3 regions of the Salinivibrio sp. IB868 genome follow, and region 1 is predicted to be linked to each of the others. Evidence: riboswitches for the same ligand, from Rfam matches in the RefSeq annotation. Region 1 holds a riboswitch; each other region holds the start of a gene.
The links. Region 1 has a riboswitch for thiamine pyrophosphate ahead of thiB (thiamine ABC transporter substrate binding subunit). Riboswitches for the same ligand answer to the same signal wherever they lie in the genome.
Positions count from the first base shown of each region.

Region 2: linked by a shared signal. The riboswitch ahead of thiD (bifunctional hydroxymethylpyrimidine kinase/phosphomethylpyrimidine kinase) and the one ahead of thiB (thiamine ABC transporter substrate binding subunit) in region 1 are both predicted to bind thiamine pyrophosphate.
Region 3: linked by a shared signal. The riboswitch ahead of thiC (phosphomethylpyrimidine synthase ThiC) and the one ahead of thiB (thiamine ABC transporter substrate binding subunit) in region 1 are both predicted to bind thiamine pyrophosphate.

Region 1 covers NZ_MUEW01000007.1:57,776-63,155, reverse strand. Annotated here, with positions in the region: gene thiQ (thiamine ABC transporter ATP-binding protein) at 1-109, opposite strand, end outside; gene thiP (thiamine/thiamine pyrophosphate ABC transporter permease) at 103-1,692, opposite strand; gene thiB (thiamine ABC transporter substrate binding subunit) at 1,698-2,693, opposite strand; TPP riboswitch at 2,737-2,838, opposite strand; gene BZG20_RS09060 (DUF547 domain-containing protein) at 2,877-3,668, opposite strand; gene leuD (3-isopropylmalate dehydratase small subunit) at 3,815-4,417, opposite strand; gene leuC (3-isopropylmalate dehydratase large subunit) at 4,427-5,380, opposite strand, start outside.
Region 2 covers NZ_MUEW01000015.1:45,954-51,333, forward strand. Annotated here, with positions in the region: gene BZG20_RS14530 (PAS domain S-box protein) at 1-929, shown strand, start outside; gene BZG20_RS14535 (EAL domain-containing protein) at 926-2,683, shown strand; TPP riboswitch at 2,738-2,838, shown strand; gene thiD (bifunctional hydroxymethylpyrimidine kinase/phosphomethylpyrimidine kinase) at 2,900-3,754, shown strand; gene BZG20_RS14545 (potassium channel family protein) at 3,870-4,895, opposite strand; gene BZG20_RS16275 (methyl-accepting chemotaxis protein) at 5,070-5,380, shown strand, end outside.
Region 3 covers NZ_MUEW01000003.1:660-6,039, forward strand. Annotated here, with positions in the region: tRNA gene BZG20_RS03495 (tRNA-Asp) at 2-78, shown strand; tRNA gene BZG20_RS03500 (tRNA-Trp) at 227-303, shown strand; gene crcB (fluoride efflux transporter CrcB) at 450-830, shown strand; TPP riboswitch at 887-986, shown strand; gene thiC (phosphomethylpyrimidine synthase ThiC) at 1,080-3,056, shown strand; gene thiE (thiamine phosphate synthase) at 3,053-3,721, shown strand; gene BZG20_RS03520 (HesA/MoeB/ThiF family protein) at 3,705-4,472, shown strand; gene thiS (sulfur carrier protein ThiS) at 4,456-4,653, shown strand; gene BZG20_RS03530 (thiazole synthase) at 4,656-5,380, shown strand, end outside.

The sequences.
Region 1 (5,380 bases):
CCGCGCCGCTGGGGCCGAGCACAGCCACAATCTCCCCCGGCGCTATTTTGGCATCAAAGGTCATCCAATCTTGCTGGTAACGATAGTGGACACTAGAAAGCGTCAGCATGCTTGTCTCCATTGAATAAGGCGCGTAAGCAGGGCATAACACCCCAAACTTGTGAGCAGTAACAGCATCGCCGCGGCAGCGCCGGCTTCCATTTGGTAACTGCCCATTAAGCGGAATAAATACAGGGGCAGAGTTTGAAAGTTTTGGCTGCCAAATAGGGCAATCGCACTGAGATCGCCCATCGATAACACAAAACTCACTGCGACACCGCGTGCAATAGGTGCACGTAAACAGTCCCACTCAATCAGACGTAAACGGGTGATGCCCCTTACGCCTAAGGTGGCGCACAGATTATGGTAAGACTGGGCAACTTGAAACGCGGGAGCACTTAGTACTTTGATGAGATAAGGCAGGGCCATCAGGGCGTTCACGGCCATCACCAGCCACAGCGCCAAGCTGAATACGTCGCTAAATTGGCGAAACAGCAAAAAAAGCCCGGTACTGAGGACAATACTCGGTACCACCAAAATAATCGCCCCGAGGGTTTCTATCCCATCCGCCTGTTTTTTGCGCCCATGCAACCGCCAGTGGCGGCTAGCGAGGATCACTGCGGCTGCGAGCACAAAGGCAAAGCTGGTTGCCCCAAAGGCAATGGCCAGTGAGTGCAGTGTTGCCTGCCACAGTGCGCTATCGCTGAGCACAGCTAATGCGCTGGGATTCAGCCCCCGAGCAATCACCACACCCAGTGGTGGTAACACCAGTAGCAAAACGAGACCAATCCATAGACTGTCCCAGCATTTGGCAGCACGGCTATCCAAAGAGGCGGGAAGAGGCAGTACTTCACTGGGCGTACTCGGCAGCGGGCGCGTTAACGTTTGCACGGTAAATGCGATGGCGCCACACAACAGCATTTGCCACAGCGCAAGGACAGCACCTGTTTGTAAATCGAAATCAAAATGAATGGCTTGGTAAATGGCCAACTCTATTGTGGTAGCTTTCGGTCCGCCACCCAGTGCCATCACGGTGGCGAAGCTGGTAAAGCACAACATAAACACTAGCCCGATGATATGGGGCAAGCTTTGGCGTAAATACGGCCATTCTAGGTGCTTAAAACGTTGCCAGCCCTTAAGTCCTAACTGGGTAGCGAGACGACGCTGATCAGCGGGGATCCCCTCTAAAGCTTGCACCATGAGTTGGGCAGAAAAAGGCAGATTAAAAAACACATGAGCGAGCAAAATGCCGCTTAAGCCATAAATAGAAAACGGCATAGCCACATCAAAATGCGCAAAGGCTTGCGCAATCCAGCCGCTGCGGCCATAGATGGCAACCAAGCCAAACACACCCACCAATACCGGTAGTACTAAGGTCATGGCGAATAGCTTAAGTAGCCATGCCTTGGCTGGAAACTGTCGGCGAGACAGTGCGTGGGCGACGGGTATCGCAAGCCCAACGCTGAGCACCACAGATAAAGTGGCCTGCTTAAAGCTAAAGTAGGTGACATGGCGCAGATAGGTATCTTGCCACAACGCGGTGAGCGCTAGGTCGTGGCTGTGAGAGAACAGCGCCCATAGCGCGCTGCCAATCAAAGCCACAACCAGGCTGGCCGCCATACTGCCCGGCCAGGTTCGAGAGGGGTTGAGCATGAAGGTTATTCAACCAACGCCGTTTGCCAATCACGTACCCATTGTTGGCGGTTACCCATCACTTCATCAGGTTGATATAGCAAGCTTTCTTCCGGCTTGTCTAAGGTATAAAAAGCGTCAGGTAAGTTGACATCAGTAACCGGGTACATCCACTGAGTGGTTGGGATCACAGACTGAGCCGCATCACTGAGCATAAATTGTAAAAACGCGTCTGCACGTTCCGGTTGATCGGTATAGGCTGATTTAGCGGCCACTTCGATTTGCATGTAGTGACCTTCTTCAAACATGGCGGCGGCAAAGCGGTCGTCATCATCGGCAACCAGGTGATAGGCTGGCGAGGTGGTGTAAGAAAGCACCATGTCGGCTTCTTTGTTAAGGAACATGTTGTACGCTTCGGTCCAACCTTTGGTCACTGTGATGGTGTTGTCAGCCAATTCGCGCCATGCTTGTTGATTGTTGTCGCCATACACTTTTTGGATCCAAAGCATTAAGCCTTGGCCCACTGTTGATACGCGCGGATCTTGGTAAATCACACTGATGTCGTCACGCTCCTCAATCAAGGCTTTGAGGCTTTTGGGCGGATCGAGTAAACGCGTGGTGTCATACACAAAGGCAAAGTAGCCGTAATCGTAGGGGATAAAGTAGTTGTTATCCCAACCACCAGGCACTTGCAGGCGCTTAGTATTGACCGCGTGCTCGGCGACAATGCCGCTACGCTCGGCTTCTTTCATTAAATTGGTATCCATACCCAGCACGATATCGGCTTTGGTGGTTTCCCCTTCAATGCGCAGGCGATTGAGCAAGGCGGCGCCATCATCAAGAGAGACGAATTCAAGTTGGCAATCGCATTGCTGTTCAAACTTCGCCTTAATTTTAGGCCCTGCTCCCCATTCAGCAATAAAGGAGTCATAGGTGTACACGGTCAGTGGGTCCGCGGCACGGGCACCCAGTGATAATAGCGATAAAGCAACCAGAGTGAGAACAGAGGTAAAAACTTTCACAGCACGCTCCTAAGTTGGGCGTGGGTGTTGAGGCAAGTTGATGGCAACATCAAGTCTCAATCCCTACGCCAGTGTTAGCTGGATCAGGTTCGATGGGTCTAGCGCGGTGCGCAATCTCAGCCGTGAGGCTCCCCAATGAGTACGAGGCCATTGTACTGATTGGCTTAGGGTTAACCAAGCCTTTTAGTTGCCGAGTTGGTTAAGGTCCCAGTTGTAGTCGTATTCCAATGTTACCTCTTGTGGCAATGGAATATCGCGATACTGGTTTATGTGAGCGATCACGCCTTGCTTATCGCCACCAAAGTCAGCCTCAAACCACTTATAGATAGAAGAAAGCCGCCACTGATTGCCTTGCTGACTTACGCCTTTGTCACTGTTAATAAAGGTGTAGGCGGCTTGCTCGAGCTGCGCCTCAAGCGCGTTTGCTTGGAAGGCCTTGGGTTGCAGGTTTGGGCAGCCTAAACTGGCACAATTGACTGCATAGTGGGTACGCGGGTCTTGCCATAGCGGGCGCAGAATACGGTGCTCAATATCATTCAAGGTAAGCGGCTCACCTGCCACCGTGACCACTTCATCATCCCAAGGCCCAAAGCTAAATAACCCACCGAGTTTGGTGATCGAACGGACTGGATAGGCCTCCAAAATCAGCGTCACCGTGACCGCATTGTAAAGGTTGACCCAATACGCGTATTGCTCGTTTTTGGTCAGCGTGCGAGGGTCGCGCGCGGTGAGCATGCGGATGTAATGATCGAGAGCCTTCTTGTCAGCCTCGGTGACCGCCGCATAGTTAAATAAGGTGTGCTGCCCCTGAGGTTGCAAATACTTATCCAGTAATACTTGCCAGCTGTGATGTGTGAAGGTCGCCTGGCTGTCAGGGTTATGCGCATCCCACATCGCCCAATACTCTACTTTGGGGGCCGCTTGGCTAAACAGCGGAAAAACCAAACAGAATAGAAGTATTAAACGTTTTTGCATTGCCCGTCCTTATTTTCAGCAAGCCTTCTTTTCAGACTAGACCAAGCGAATGCGTTGTTGGTTTCATGGTGAATGGAAAAAAGTGGGGGGGACCAATAAGCGCGAAGAAGATCGCGCTTATTGGTGGCGTGGGCTAAAGCAGGGACTTACGACAAAAAGTCCGGGATGCGCTGCTCAAAGCGCGAGATGTCAGCGTCGTGCTGAAGCGTGAGGCCAATGCTATCTAACCCCTCCAACAAGCAATGACGGCGAAAATCATCCATCTGGAAGCTAAAGCAGTGTTCACCGGCACGGATGGTTTGGGCGGGCAAATCCAGGGTTACCGTTGCGCCTTCATTTTCGTCCACATACGCAAATAAAGCATCGATTTGGCCTTCTTCAAGGGTCACCGGCACCATTTGGTTATTGATGCAGTTGCCATAGAAAATATCGGCAAAACTGGGAGCGATAATCACTTTAAAGCCGTAATCATCCAGCGCCCAGGGAGCATGTTCGCGGGATGAGCCACAGCCAAAGTTTTCGCGGGTGAGTAACACGCTCGCCCCTTGGTAGCGCGCTTGATTGAGCACAAACTCGGGGTTAGGCTGGTTACCCGCATCGTCTAAAAAGCGCCAATCGTGAAAAAGGTGCTGACCAAAGCCAGTACGGGTGACTTTTTGCAAAAACTGTTTAGGGATAATCGCGTCGGTATCGACGTTCGCCGCATCCAATGGGGCAACAATGCCGGTGTGAGTGTGTATGCCTGACATAAGGCCTCCTTATAATTGGTTAACGTCGACAAAATGACCGGCGATAGCAGCGGCGGCGGCCATCGCAGGGCTGACCAAGTGGGTGCGACCTTCACGGCCTTGGCGGCCTTCAAAGTTACGGTTGCTGGTGGAGGCGCAGCGCTCTTTGGGGCCTAAGCGATCGTTATTCATCGCCAAGCACATCGAGCAGCCGGGCAAGCGCCACTCAAAGCCAGCGTCACGGAAAATCACATCCAGCCCTTCTTGCTCTGCTTGGGCGCGCACCTGCTCAGAGCCAGGTACCACCATGGCATGCACACCCTCTGCCACACGCCGCCCTTTAGCGACCGCGGCGGCTGCGCGCATGTCTTCAATCCGTGAGTTGGTACAAGAGCCGATAAAAACCTTATCAATGCTGATTTGGTTAATGGCTTGTCCAGGTGTCAGTCCCATGTATTTTAACGCACGTTCTGCTGAGTGGCGCTCAATCGGATCGCTCATTGTCTCAGGGGCGGGCACAGTATCATGCACACTGACCACTTGGCCGGGGTTGGTGCCCCAGGTCACCTGATGATGGATTTGACTGCCATCGAGAGTGACCACGCGATCAAACTGTGCATCGGCATCTGAGTGCAAGGTTTGCCAATACGCGACGGCTTGCTGCCATTGCTCGCCTTTAGGGGCAAATTTCTTGTCTTTTAAGTAGGCAAAGGTGGTGTCATCCGGCGCGATCAGGCCAGCTTTTGCGCCTAATTCGATGGCCATGTTGCAGACCGTCATTCGCCCTTCCATCGACAAGGCCGTAATGGCGTCCCCACAAAACTCCACCACATGCCCGGTACCGCCGGCATGACCGACCTTGCCAATAATGGCTAGGACAATATCTTTGGCAGTGATCCCGGGGGCGGTTTTGCCCGTGACTTCAATTTTCATCGTGCGGGCGCGGGATTGCTTGAGCGTTTGGGTGGCCAGCACGTGCTCGAC
Region 2 (5,380 bases), on a different contig from region 1:
TGGCACTGATCAATGACGTGCTCGATCTGGCCAAAATAGAGGCCGGACAAACAGTGCTTCATCTCACCTGGTACCCTGTTAGCGCATTGGTCAATGATGCCATTCAAACCTTATCTCCGCTGGCAGAGCGACAGAACGTTAGCTTGCAAAATTGTTTGCCTGCGGAGCAAGAGGGAGAGCTTTATGTGGATCCAACGCGGTTTAAGCAAATCTTAATTAACTTACTCAGCAATGCAGTGAAATATAACCATCCACAAGGCAGGGTTTGGGTGGATGCGCACACGCATCACGATAGTCTGACCATGACGGTGAATGATACAGGCATTGGCATTGCCGACGACCAGCTCGACGGCCTTTTCGAGCCCTTTAACCGTTTAGTGGCAGAAGACTCATTGATAGAAGGCGCGGGGGTTGGGCTGGCCGTCACCTATCAATTGGTGACTCAGATGCAAGGTGAGATCAGGGTTGCGAGTCAACAGGGCAAGGGCAGTGCCTTTTCGGTGACCTTCCCTTATCGCGCGAAGCCACACTCCTCTGAGCCCCTGGTTGCAGAAGCCTCTGACGCGAATATACGCCTCACTCAGCCACACCGTGTGCTTTATATTGACCAAGGCAGTCACCAGCAACGGCTGGTCTCTGATTGCTTTGAGGACTGGCCGCTGTTGACCTTGCACCATGCGCACGATTTTTCGTTGGCTGAAGCGATGACACATACCCTCGCCCCATCACTTTTTATCATCCATGGTAATGACTTAGCGCGAATGCCCGCACACTGGACGAGCCTGGTGGAGCATAAACCGCTGATCATCCTTGGGGCGGAAGGGCAAGTCCATTGCAGCGCCGCCACACCACACCTACGACTACAGCAGCCCGTATCGTCAACTGCGCTCGCCGCGGCTATTCAATCGTTATTAGAGGACAGGGAATGATAAAGTCACCATCACAAGCGACCATTTTGATCATTGACGATCGTGCGGAAAACATTGACTTACTCACCGCGATGCTTGACCAAGCGGGGTACGTGCATCTGATTGGGCTAACGGACCCCTGTGCTGTGCACGACCACTTGTCGCCGGTGCCCGATCTTATCTTGCTTGATATGCGCATGCCACGGCGCTCGGGACTCATGGTGCTGGATGATCTGAACCAAGCATTGGGGGACCATTGTCCACCCGTCATGGTGCTCACTGCGGATAATGATGTGGGGTTACGTAATCAAGCGCTATGCCGAGGGGCGATAGATTATATCAGCAAGCCGTTTGATTATGACGAAGTGCTTCAGCGTATTCACAACCTACTGCAGTTACAGCTTAAAACATTGAAAGAGCGTGACCAAGCTGCGCGTTTGCAAATGTTGGTGAACAAACAAACCGCCACGTTACGCGCCCTTTCTCTTACCCACCCATTGACAGGTCTCCCCAATCGCCGAGCCTTATTGGATGCAGCGGAGCGACAATTGATGCGAGGGCCGGTGACGGTATTGATGATTGCGCTTGATGGTATGGAAGCGGTGACGCAGCATCAAGGGCATTTAATGACCGAAGCCCTGTATAAGCACATTGCTGAGCTGCTGGCGAACAGTGCGGTGGCGCGCTCGCATCGAGTGGGGGTTTGGGACAGCTCGAGACTGGTGATGCTGATAGAGGGAGACGGTAAAGAGGCGGCGAAAAAAGCAGCGAGGATTCACCGACTCATCAGTGGTCATCATACCCTCGAAGGGCGACTGATGTTCTTGCATTGCCATATAGGGATCAGCCGTGCTGACTCGGAAAGCGCCGATGTGCCGCAGTTGTTTCGCCAAGCGATCCTGGCTATTCCGACCGATGATCAGGCTGTCGGTGAGTATCAGCCCGAGCTAGACAGTAAAGCGCAGCGAGAGCACTTGATACGTACTGAGCTTGGCTCGGCCTTGCAAAGCAATCATCTCTCCTTGGTCTATCAACCTAAATGGCGGCTTGATGGGGGTCTGCTGGTGGGCGCAGAAGCACTACTGCGTTGGCAGCATCCAACCCTAGGGGCGATAAGTCCCGCCGAATTTATTCCCATTGCCGAGCGCAGCGCCGATATGATGCAACTTGGCGATAAAGTACTGGCGATGGCACTGGGGGCGGTGGCGCAATGGCGCGTACAGGGCCTGACTGACGAGCACTTTCATCTGTCAATCAATGTCTCTGCCCAGCAACTCCGTCATGGTTTTGCCGAGAGTGTGTTGGCTCGCTGCCATGCGACAAACACGCCGCCGGCGATTATTCAATTGGAAGTCACGGAATCGGCACTGATTCAGCAAATCTCGGTGGCATTGCGCGAGCTACAACAGCTGCGGGATGCCGGGATGCATATCGCGTTGGATGACTTTGGCACCGGTTACAGCTCATTGAGTTACCTTAAGCAACTGCCGGTAGACTGGGTTAAACTCGACCGCAGTTTTATTCAAGATTTGGCCACCAACGCCAGTGACAAACACTTGGTGGGTAGCGTGATTGAGTTAGCCCATGGCTTTGGTCATGGTGTGGTTGCCGAAGGGGTGGAAGAAGTCAGCCAGCAGCAGGTGCTACAGACAATTGGCTGCGACCAAGTGCAGGGGTTTTTATATGCACGGCCGCTTATCCAAGATGGATTCGAACAACTGCTTAAAACCGCCCAACAAGGCAATACGACCATTAACCATTACGAGAATGTGTAAACGCGCCATCAGAAACATCAGACTTGCGCTTTATCATTAAGGTTTATATTCTGACCGTGTTAGTCGGGGAGCAAGTGATTGCTGAGACTGCGAAAGCAGGACCCGTAGAACCTGATCCAGTTAGCACTGGCGGAGGGAACTGACACGTTCAGCACACGAAGTGGCGCATTCTGGCGCGCTTTGTCTCCTTCCGCCCCTGATGATTAAGGGGCCATTATGAACCTATCTCCACCTGTTATTCTTACCATCGCTGGCTCAGACAGTGGTGGCGGTGCCGGCATTCAAGCCGATATTAAAGCGATTTCAGCCACTGGCGGTTATGCGTGCTCGGTGATCACCGCGTTAACCGCACAAAACACCTGTGGTGTTGAGGCCGTCTCGGCGGTTGATCCTGGTTTTGTCCGTGCCCAGTTAGAGGCCGTTTTGTATGATATGCCGGTGCGTGCAGTGAAAATTGGTATGCTCGCCAACCAAGCGGTTATTCGCGAAGTGGCCGCCGTGCTGGCGCGATCGCCTCACTTACCGGTGATTTTAGATCCCGTGATGGTAGCCACCAGCGGCGATCCTCTGTTGGATGAACACGCCATGACAGCGCTGATTGAAGCGCTGATCCCGCGAGCAACCGTGCTCACCCCCAACCTGCCTGAGGCGGCGCGATTAACCGGTCAGCCTGTCCCCACCTCCATTGAGCAAATGCATGCGTTAGTTCCAGCCCTACGTCGGCTAGGCTGTCCTTATGTGATGCTCAAAGGCGGGCATTTACATCACGCCCCTGAAAGCGTGGATGTGTGGATTAGCCAAGATACCTGTCAAACCCTGAGCGCCCGTCGGGTTGAAACCGTTAATACACACGGCACAGGCTGTTCACTGTCTGCGGCGATGGCCTCTTATTACGCGCAGGGAATGACGCCCATTGAAGCCGGGCGGGCGGCTAAGCAGTATTTGACAGAGGCTTTAGCGCATAGTCAGCAGTTAAAGGTGGGAAGAGGCGCGGGGCCTGTGCATCATTTTTACGCCTACCCAGTCGAAGCGTGTCATTCTGATGCACAAGAAACCTCGGTGGTCGAATAGACCGTTTTTTCGCGAATAGGGCACGTAAAGCCAGTCCGTTGCCTCCATCTTGGCGGCGGCGGACTGCTCCGGAAGGGTTAATAGCCAGTGTCGCGTGTGATAAATGGTGCCCGAATCACGCCGCCGACCAATGCGGTAAACGTTCAGCGGCAATATAGAAAAGGCGATCGCCGGGGGCGACTTCGGTTTGCAAGCTGGGGTTAAGGGTAATGCCTTCACCTTTGTCGATACCAATTAAGGTTGTATCGTATTCATGCTTTAACTGATTGAACAAGGTACCCACATCCGTCGTGCTCGCGTTAGTCGGGTAGCGCGCACAATACTGTGTCATCCCTTGTGCGGTACTCAACAACTCGTGATGCAACTGGCTGGAGCCCGGATCAACAGCGGCTTTCGCTAGCATTTCTACGGAAACAGACGGTACACATTCTGCGTGTGGATAGTGTTGTTTGAGTATTTGGCTCAGCGCGTCGTCTTGAAAGTAGGCGAGCAGATGCGCTGACGGATTTTTATGCGCGCAGAACAGGGCCGCTGATAGGGTAATATCGTCTTCTGGGTTGTCGATAATAATGCTCGAAGCACTATCAATCCCCGCACGCGCAATCCCCTCTGCATCGGTAAAGCTGGTGACGCGCACAAATTCCACCTCGCCGGGGAGCGGATTTTCCATTTCGGGACGTACGCAAAGCACAATCGGACGATCGCCATGCACACCGCTTTGTAGTAGACGAATGAGCTGAATGGTGCGTTGACCATTCCAGCCCAACACCAGAATATGATTTTTCACAGTAAGACTCCGTTTTCCTTGTAATCCACGTCGCCAATAATCCACTAAGGCACTGGTCACATGCCCAATCACAACGGCGAACAGCCCTAGCCCACCGGGAATAATCCAAAAGGCGGTAATCCACTGTCCTGCTTCTGTTGCGGGCGAATAATCGCCATAGCCGACAGTGGACGCGGTGACCATCAAGTAATAGACATAGCGGCCGAGTGACTGGGTCATCTCTGTTTCACCGGCGCCGTGTAAAAGTAGCCAGCCAATCCCGCCATAGGCGAGTACCACCAACCCCAAAATACGCCCGTCTAAATGCGCGAAGTGGCTGATAATCCAACGTTTAAAAAGCAACCAAAAGGTCATAGCGTTTCGCTCATTTGCTGCAGAAGGGTCAGTATGGCGGTAATTTTTATAGGTTTACAGTGTAAATCAAACGATTGGCGCAAAATGGATCACATTTCGCTTGGCTCATCATACATCGCCAATATTAAGCGTTAAAATATTATAAAAAGCTTAATTACTTAATTGGGAGTCAGCGTGTTTATATCTCGTCGTCAACTTGAACAAGAGCAGCAAAAACAAGTCGCTCTGCAGCAAAAAATTGAGCAGATCAACCATACCATCGACGCGCTGAATGCAGAGAAAGAGGCATTGCAGGCAGAGTTAGCCACCGTAGAGAAAAAACGCCAAACGGGAAAAGCCATCGACGCCAACTTGTGCCACTTCGGTGACTCAATCAATGCGACGCAATCGTCTCTGGCCACCTTGGCAGACACCATCAACGGTGAAAAAGAACGGGTAACGGACGTGAGCCATCAGGCGGCGTCGTGTGCCGAGCAAGTCAACGA
Region 3 (5,380 bases), on a different contig from region 1:
CGGAGTGGTAGTTCAGTTGGTTAGAATACCGGCCTGTCACGCCGGGGGTCGCGGGTTCGAGTCCCGTCCACTCCGCCACTACTTAGAAACCCTGCTAAATTTAGTAGGGTTTTTTTGTTATTGAGCTTCTGGGAAAGATTTGCTTTATAAATAAGCGATCAAACGTCTGAAGAGTAATTGGTGGTGGTAATTTGTCGCGGGATCGCTACAATAGGCACCTATCTACAGGGGTATAGCTCCAATTGGCAGAGCAGCGGATTCCAAATCCGCGTGTTGGGGGTTCGAATCCCTCTACCCCTGCCAAATACCAAAGCATCGACATTGTCGGTGCTTTTTTTGTATCTACTCTCTGTGGTAGCAACCACACCTCTCTAGCCTTTTTCTTCCTCCTGTTTCTTGTTCACATGTCGCGGTATGATGACTTTTTACCAATCGAAAGGAGCAACCCTGTGGTAAGCATATTGTGGGTAGGGCTTGGTGGCGCATTAGGGGCATCCTCGCGTTTTCTCGTATCAGAGTGGAGCGTTGCGGTGCTTGGTCGTGCATTCCCATACGGTACCTTAATAGTAAATGTACTCGGGTCATTAGCGATGGGCGTCTTTTTAGCGGCGATGAGTCAAGAGGTGATTGCTCCGGTGCCTTGGCGCCAACTGGTTGCGATTGGTTTTTTGGGCGCATTTACTACCTTCTCGACCTTTTCAGTAGATACCTTGATGCTGTTCCAACATGGTGAGACGGTGAAAGCCTTGTTAAACGTGGGTCTCAACCTTGCGTTATGCTTGGGAGCGGCCGCGATGGGGGCTTGGCTGCTAGGACGCATTACCGGTTAAGTGAAAACATCGTGTTACGTCGCTTGTTGTTGCGGCGGTGATTTCTTATACTGGCGTTGAACTTGTCGGAGTGCCAATTGGCTGAGACCACATCAAGTGGGATCCGTTGAACCTGATCTGGTTAGGACCAGCGAAGGGAACAAGAGATGCATCAGATCACAGGCCGTACGCGTCTGCCAGTTTGCTCACATCTCAATTCAGCGTTTTCCGGCAAGCATTAATTCCCATAATGAACACCGGAGTAATGCTATGTCGACCCGTAAACAGGCCCGTCTTGAGGCCAAATCTTTTATCGATTCTCTCTCTGCGCAAACCTACCCCAACTCGGAAAAAGTCTATGTCGAGGGATCGCGACCCGATATTCGCGTAGGGATGCGAGAGATCCATTTGTTTCCGACCTTTGTGGGTGGCAGTAAAGACAATCCGCAGTATGAAGCCAATGAATCCATTCGGGTTTATGACACATCAGGGCCTTATACTGACCCACAGAGTGCTATCGATATTTACCAAGGCTTAGCGCCACTGCGCAAAGCCTGGATTGATGAGCGTGCCGATACAGAGTTTCTTGGTGCAGTGAGCTCAGACTATGCGCAGACCCGCCTCAGTGATGAAACCTTAGATGATCTTCGCTTTAGTGCCTTACCGCCTATCCGTCGGGCGAAACCTAACCAATGTGTGACCCAACTTCACTACGCACGCCAAGGCATTATCACCCCAGAGATGGAATTTATCGCTATCCGGGAAAACATGGGGCGCCAGCAGTATCGTGAAGAGCAGCTAAATCGCCAGCACCCAGGAGAAAGCTTTGGCGCTCATTTACCCTCAAACATCACTCCCGAATTTGTGCGCCAAGAAGTTGCTGAAGGGCGTGCGATTATTCCGGCCAACATTAACCACCCAGAAGCGGAGCCGATGATTATTGGGCGTAACTTTCTCGTGAAAGTGAATGCCAATATTGGTAACTCGGCGGTGAGCTCCTCCATTGAGGAAGAAACCGAAAAGTTGGTGTGGGCGACCCGTTGGGGCGCGGATACGGTGATGGATTTATCGACCGGACGCAATATCCACGAAACTCGCGAGTGGATTTTACGTAATAGCCCAGTCCCGATTGGCACTGTGCCTATGTATCAGGCGCTTGAGAGAGTGAATGGCATTGCCGAAGACCTGACTTGGGAAGTGATGCGCGATACCTTGATAGAGCAAGCCGAGCAAGGGGTCGACTACTTTACCATTCACGCCGGGGTGCGTTTGCACTATGTGCCCATGACTGCCAATCGCGTGACTGGGATTGTCTCGCGTGGCGGTTCGATTATCGCCAAATGGTGCTTGGCGCATCATCAAGAAAGCTTCCTCTATACCCATTTTCGCGAAATCTGCGAAATTTGTGCCGCGTATGATGTATCGCTGTCGTTAGGCGATGGATTACGCCCGGGCTCGGTAGCTGACGCGAACGACGAAGCCCAGTTCAGTGAGCTACGTACCCTAGGCGAGCTAACCAAGGTGGCATGGGAATACGATGTGCAGGTGATGATTGAAGGCCCTGGCCATGTGCCCATGCACATGATCAAAGAGAACATGGACGAGCAGCTCACCCATTGCCACGAAGCGCCTTTCTATACCTTAGGCCCGCTGACTACCGATATCGCGCCGGGTTACGACCACATCACCTCTGGGATTGGTGCGGCGATGATTGGTTGGTTTGGGTGTGCGATGCTTTGCTATGTCACGCCTAAAGAGCATCTGGGTCTGCCCAATAAAGAGGATGTTAAAACTGGGCTTATCACCTACAAGTTGTGCGCACACGCCGCCGACTTAGCCAAAGGACATCCGGGCGCGCAGGTGCGGGATAACGCCATTTCCAAAGCGCGCTTTGAATTTCGCTGGGAAGATCAGTTTAACCTTGCTTTAGATCCGGTGACGGCGCGTGCTTATCACGATGAAACCCTGCCTCAAGAGTCGGGCAAGGTCGCGCATTTTTGCTCCATGTGTGGGCCAAAATTCTGCTCTATGAAAATCAGCCAAGAAGTCCGCGATTACGCCAAAGAAAATGGCTATGCCGCTGCGGGCGAAGCGATTGATGTCACCATGCTGGAAGACCCGTTAGCAGGCATGCAGCAAAAATCGCAAGAGTTTCGAGAAAAGGGCAGTGAACTCTACCTGCAAAAATCCCATCATTCGTCACAACAAGGCGCTGAGATAAGCGACAGCGATAAGGTGGAATCATGAGCCTGACCCCGTTTGCGCCTATGTCGGAAGGCATAGGCCCATTATATCCGGTGGTAGACGACGTGGATTTACTTGAACGCTTACTTTGCTTGGGGGTGAAAACCGTACAACTGCGTGTGAAGCAGCCAGCCCATCCACAATTGGCAGACTGGGTACAGCGCGCGGTGGCTTTGGGCCGCACGCACCATGCGCAGGTGTTTATCAACGATCACTGGCAGCTTGCGCTTGAAGCTGGCGCCTATGGCGTTCATCTGGGCCAGCAAGACTTACAAGAGGCGGATCTTGACCGACTTGCGCGGCAAGGCGTGCGCCTTGGCGTATCGACACGCAGTCCCGAACAACTTGCTGCAGCGATTGCGCTCTCGCCCAGTTATCTCGCCATCGGCCATATTTTTCCCACTACCACCAAACAGCTCGCCGAGCCGCCACAAGGCATTTCTGCGTTAGCGCAGCAGGTGGCGACTGTGGATGGCCGCTTCCCGACGGTGGCGATTGGCGGTATTGATCTCAACCGAGCCCCTGACGTTTGGCGCACCGGCGTGGACGCCATTGCGGTGGTCCGTGCCGTGACGCAAGCGCCTGATTTAGCGGCGCGCATTGACGCATTTAATCGCTGTCTTAATCCATCCAGACAGCAAGGAGAGCGCGATGTTATCGGACAGTGAATACCTGCGTTATAGCCGGCAAATCATGCTGCCAGAAGTCGGAGAGAGCGGGCAGCAGGCACTTAGCAATGCGCGCGTGTTGATGGTCGGTGCCGGTGGGCTTGGAACCACCGCGGGCCTCTATCTTGCAGGCGCTGGCGTGGGTCAGTTAGCGATTGCTGACTCGGACCACATTGAGCTATCTAACTTGGCGCGTCAGGTGGCGTATCAGGAGGCGCAAATCGGCACCGATAAAGCCGCGTCGCTAGCCGCTAACTTGGTCGCGCTGAATCCACATTGCCAGTGCCGAGCCATCAATGCCTATCTAGAAGGTGAGCGTCTGGCGCTTGAAGTAGCGATGGCGGATGTGGTTCTCGATTGCAGTGATAATCTCGCCACTCGCCATGCAGTCAATCAAGCCTGTGTAGAGGCTGGTACACCCTTGGTGAGCGCGGCGGCGATCGGTTGGCAAGGCCAGTTATTGGTTTATCAACCGCATAGCGCATGTTATGCGTGCGCCTTCGCAGACGTGACGCTTTCTGAACCCACACGCTGCGCTGAAGCTGGGGTAATGGGACCTGTGGTCGGCATGATGGCCACCGCGCAAGCGCTGGAAGCAATAAAGCTGTTATTAGGGCAGGCGGTCAGGACCAATCGCTTGTCACGACTGGATGGACAAACCATGACATGGCAGCACTTTTCGCTGCCCGTGGATCCGCATTGTGCGGTTTGTCAGCCAAAGCGGGAGGTAAGCGATGCAGTTAACCATTAATGACACGCCGACAGAGGTCAATGCCACAACTGTCGCGCAATTGATTGAGGAGATGAAGGTGCCGGCCGAATCAGTCGCAGTGGCGCTAAATCAGACCATTATTGCGCGTGATGCTTGGTCATCCACGTCACTCACCGCTGGCGATAGCTTGGCGGTCTTTCAAGCGATTGCCGGAGGATAATCATGTTAACCATTGCGGATACGACGTTTTCATCTCGGCTGTTAACCGGCACCGGCAAGTTTGCTAGTCGCAAGACCATGGCCGAGTCACTGGCGGCCAGTGGTACTGAACTGGTCACCATGGCGCTAAAGCGAGTCGATGTCCATGCCATACAAGATGATATTTTAACCCCGCTGCGCGAGCTAGGTGTGCACCTGCTGCCCAATACCTCGGGAGCGAAGAATGCGCAAGAAGCGGTCTTTGCCGCGCGTCTTGCCCGAGAAGCATTGGGAACGCACTGGGTGAAGTTGGAGATTCACCCCGACCCCAAATATTTGATGCCTGACCCGATTGAAACCCTTCAAGCGGCGAAAACCCTTGTGGATGAGGGGTTTGTGGTGCTGCCATATTGTCATGCTGATCCTGTGCTGTGTAAGCGCTTGGAAGAGGTGGGCTGCGCGGCGGTGATGCCCCTTGGGTCACCGATTGGCTCCAACCAAGGGCTAGCCTCAATGGCGTTTCTCGACATCATTATCGAGCAAGCTCGCGTGCCGGTGATCATTGATGCCGGCATTGGTGCACCGTCAGATGCGGCGTTAGCGATGGAGCGGGGCGCCGATGCCGTCTTGGTGAACACCGCGATTGCCACCGCCGGCGATCCGATTGCCATGGGCGCGGCGTTCAAACAAGCGGTTGAAGCAGGACGCTGCGCGTATCGCGCTGGACTGGCGGGCACACACAATCACGC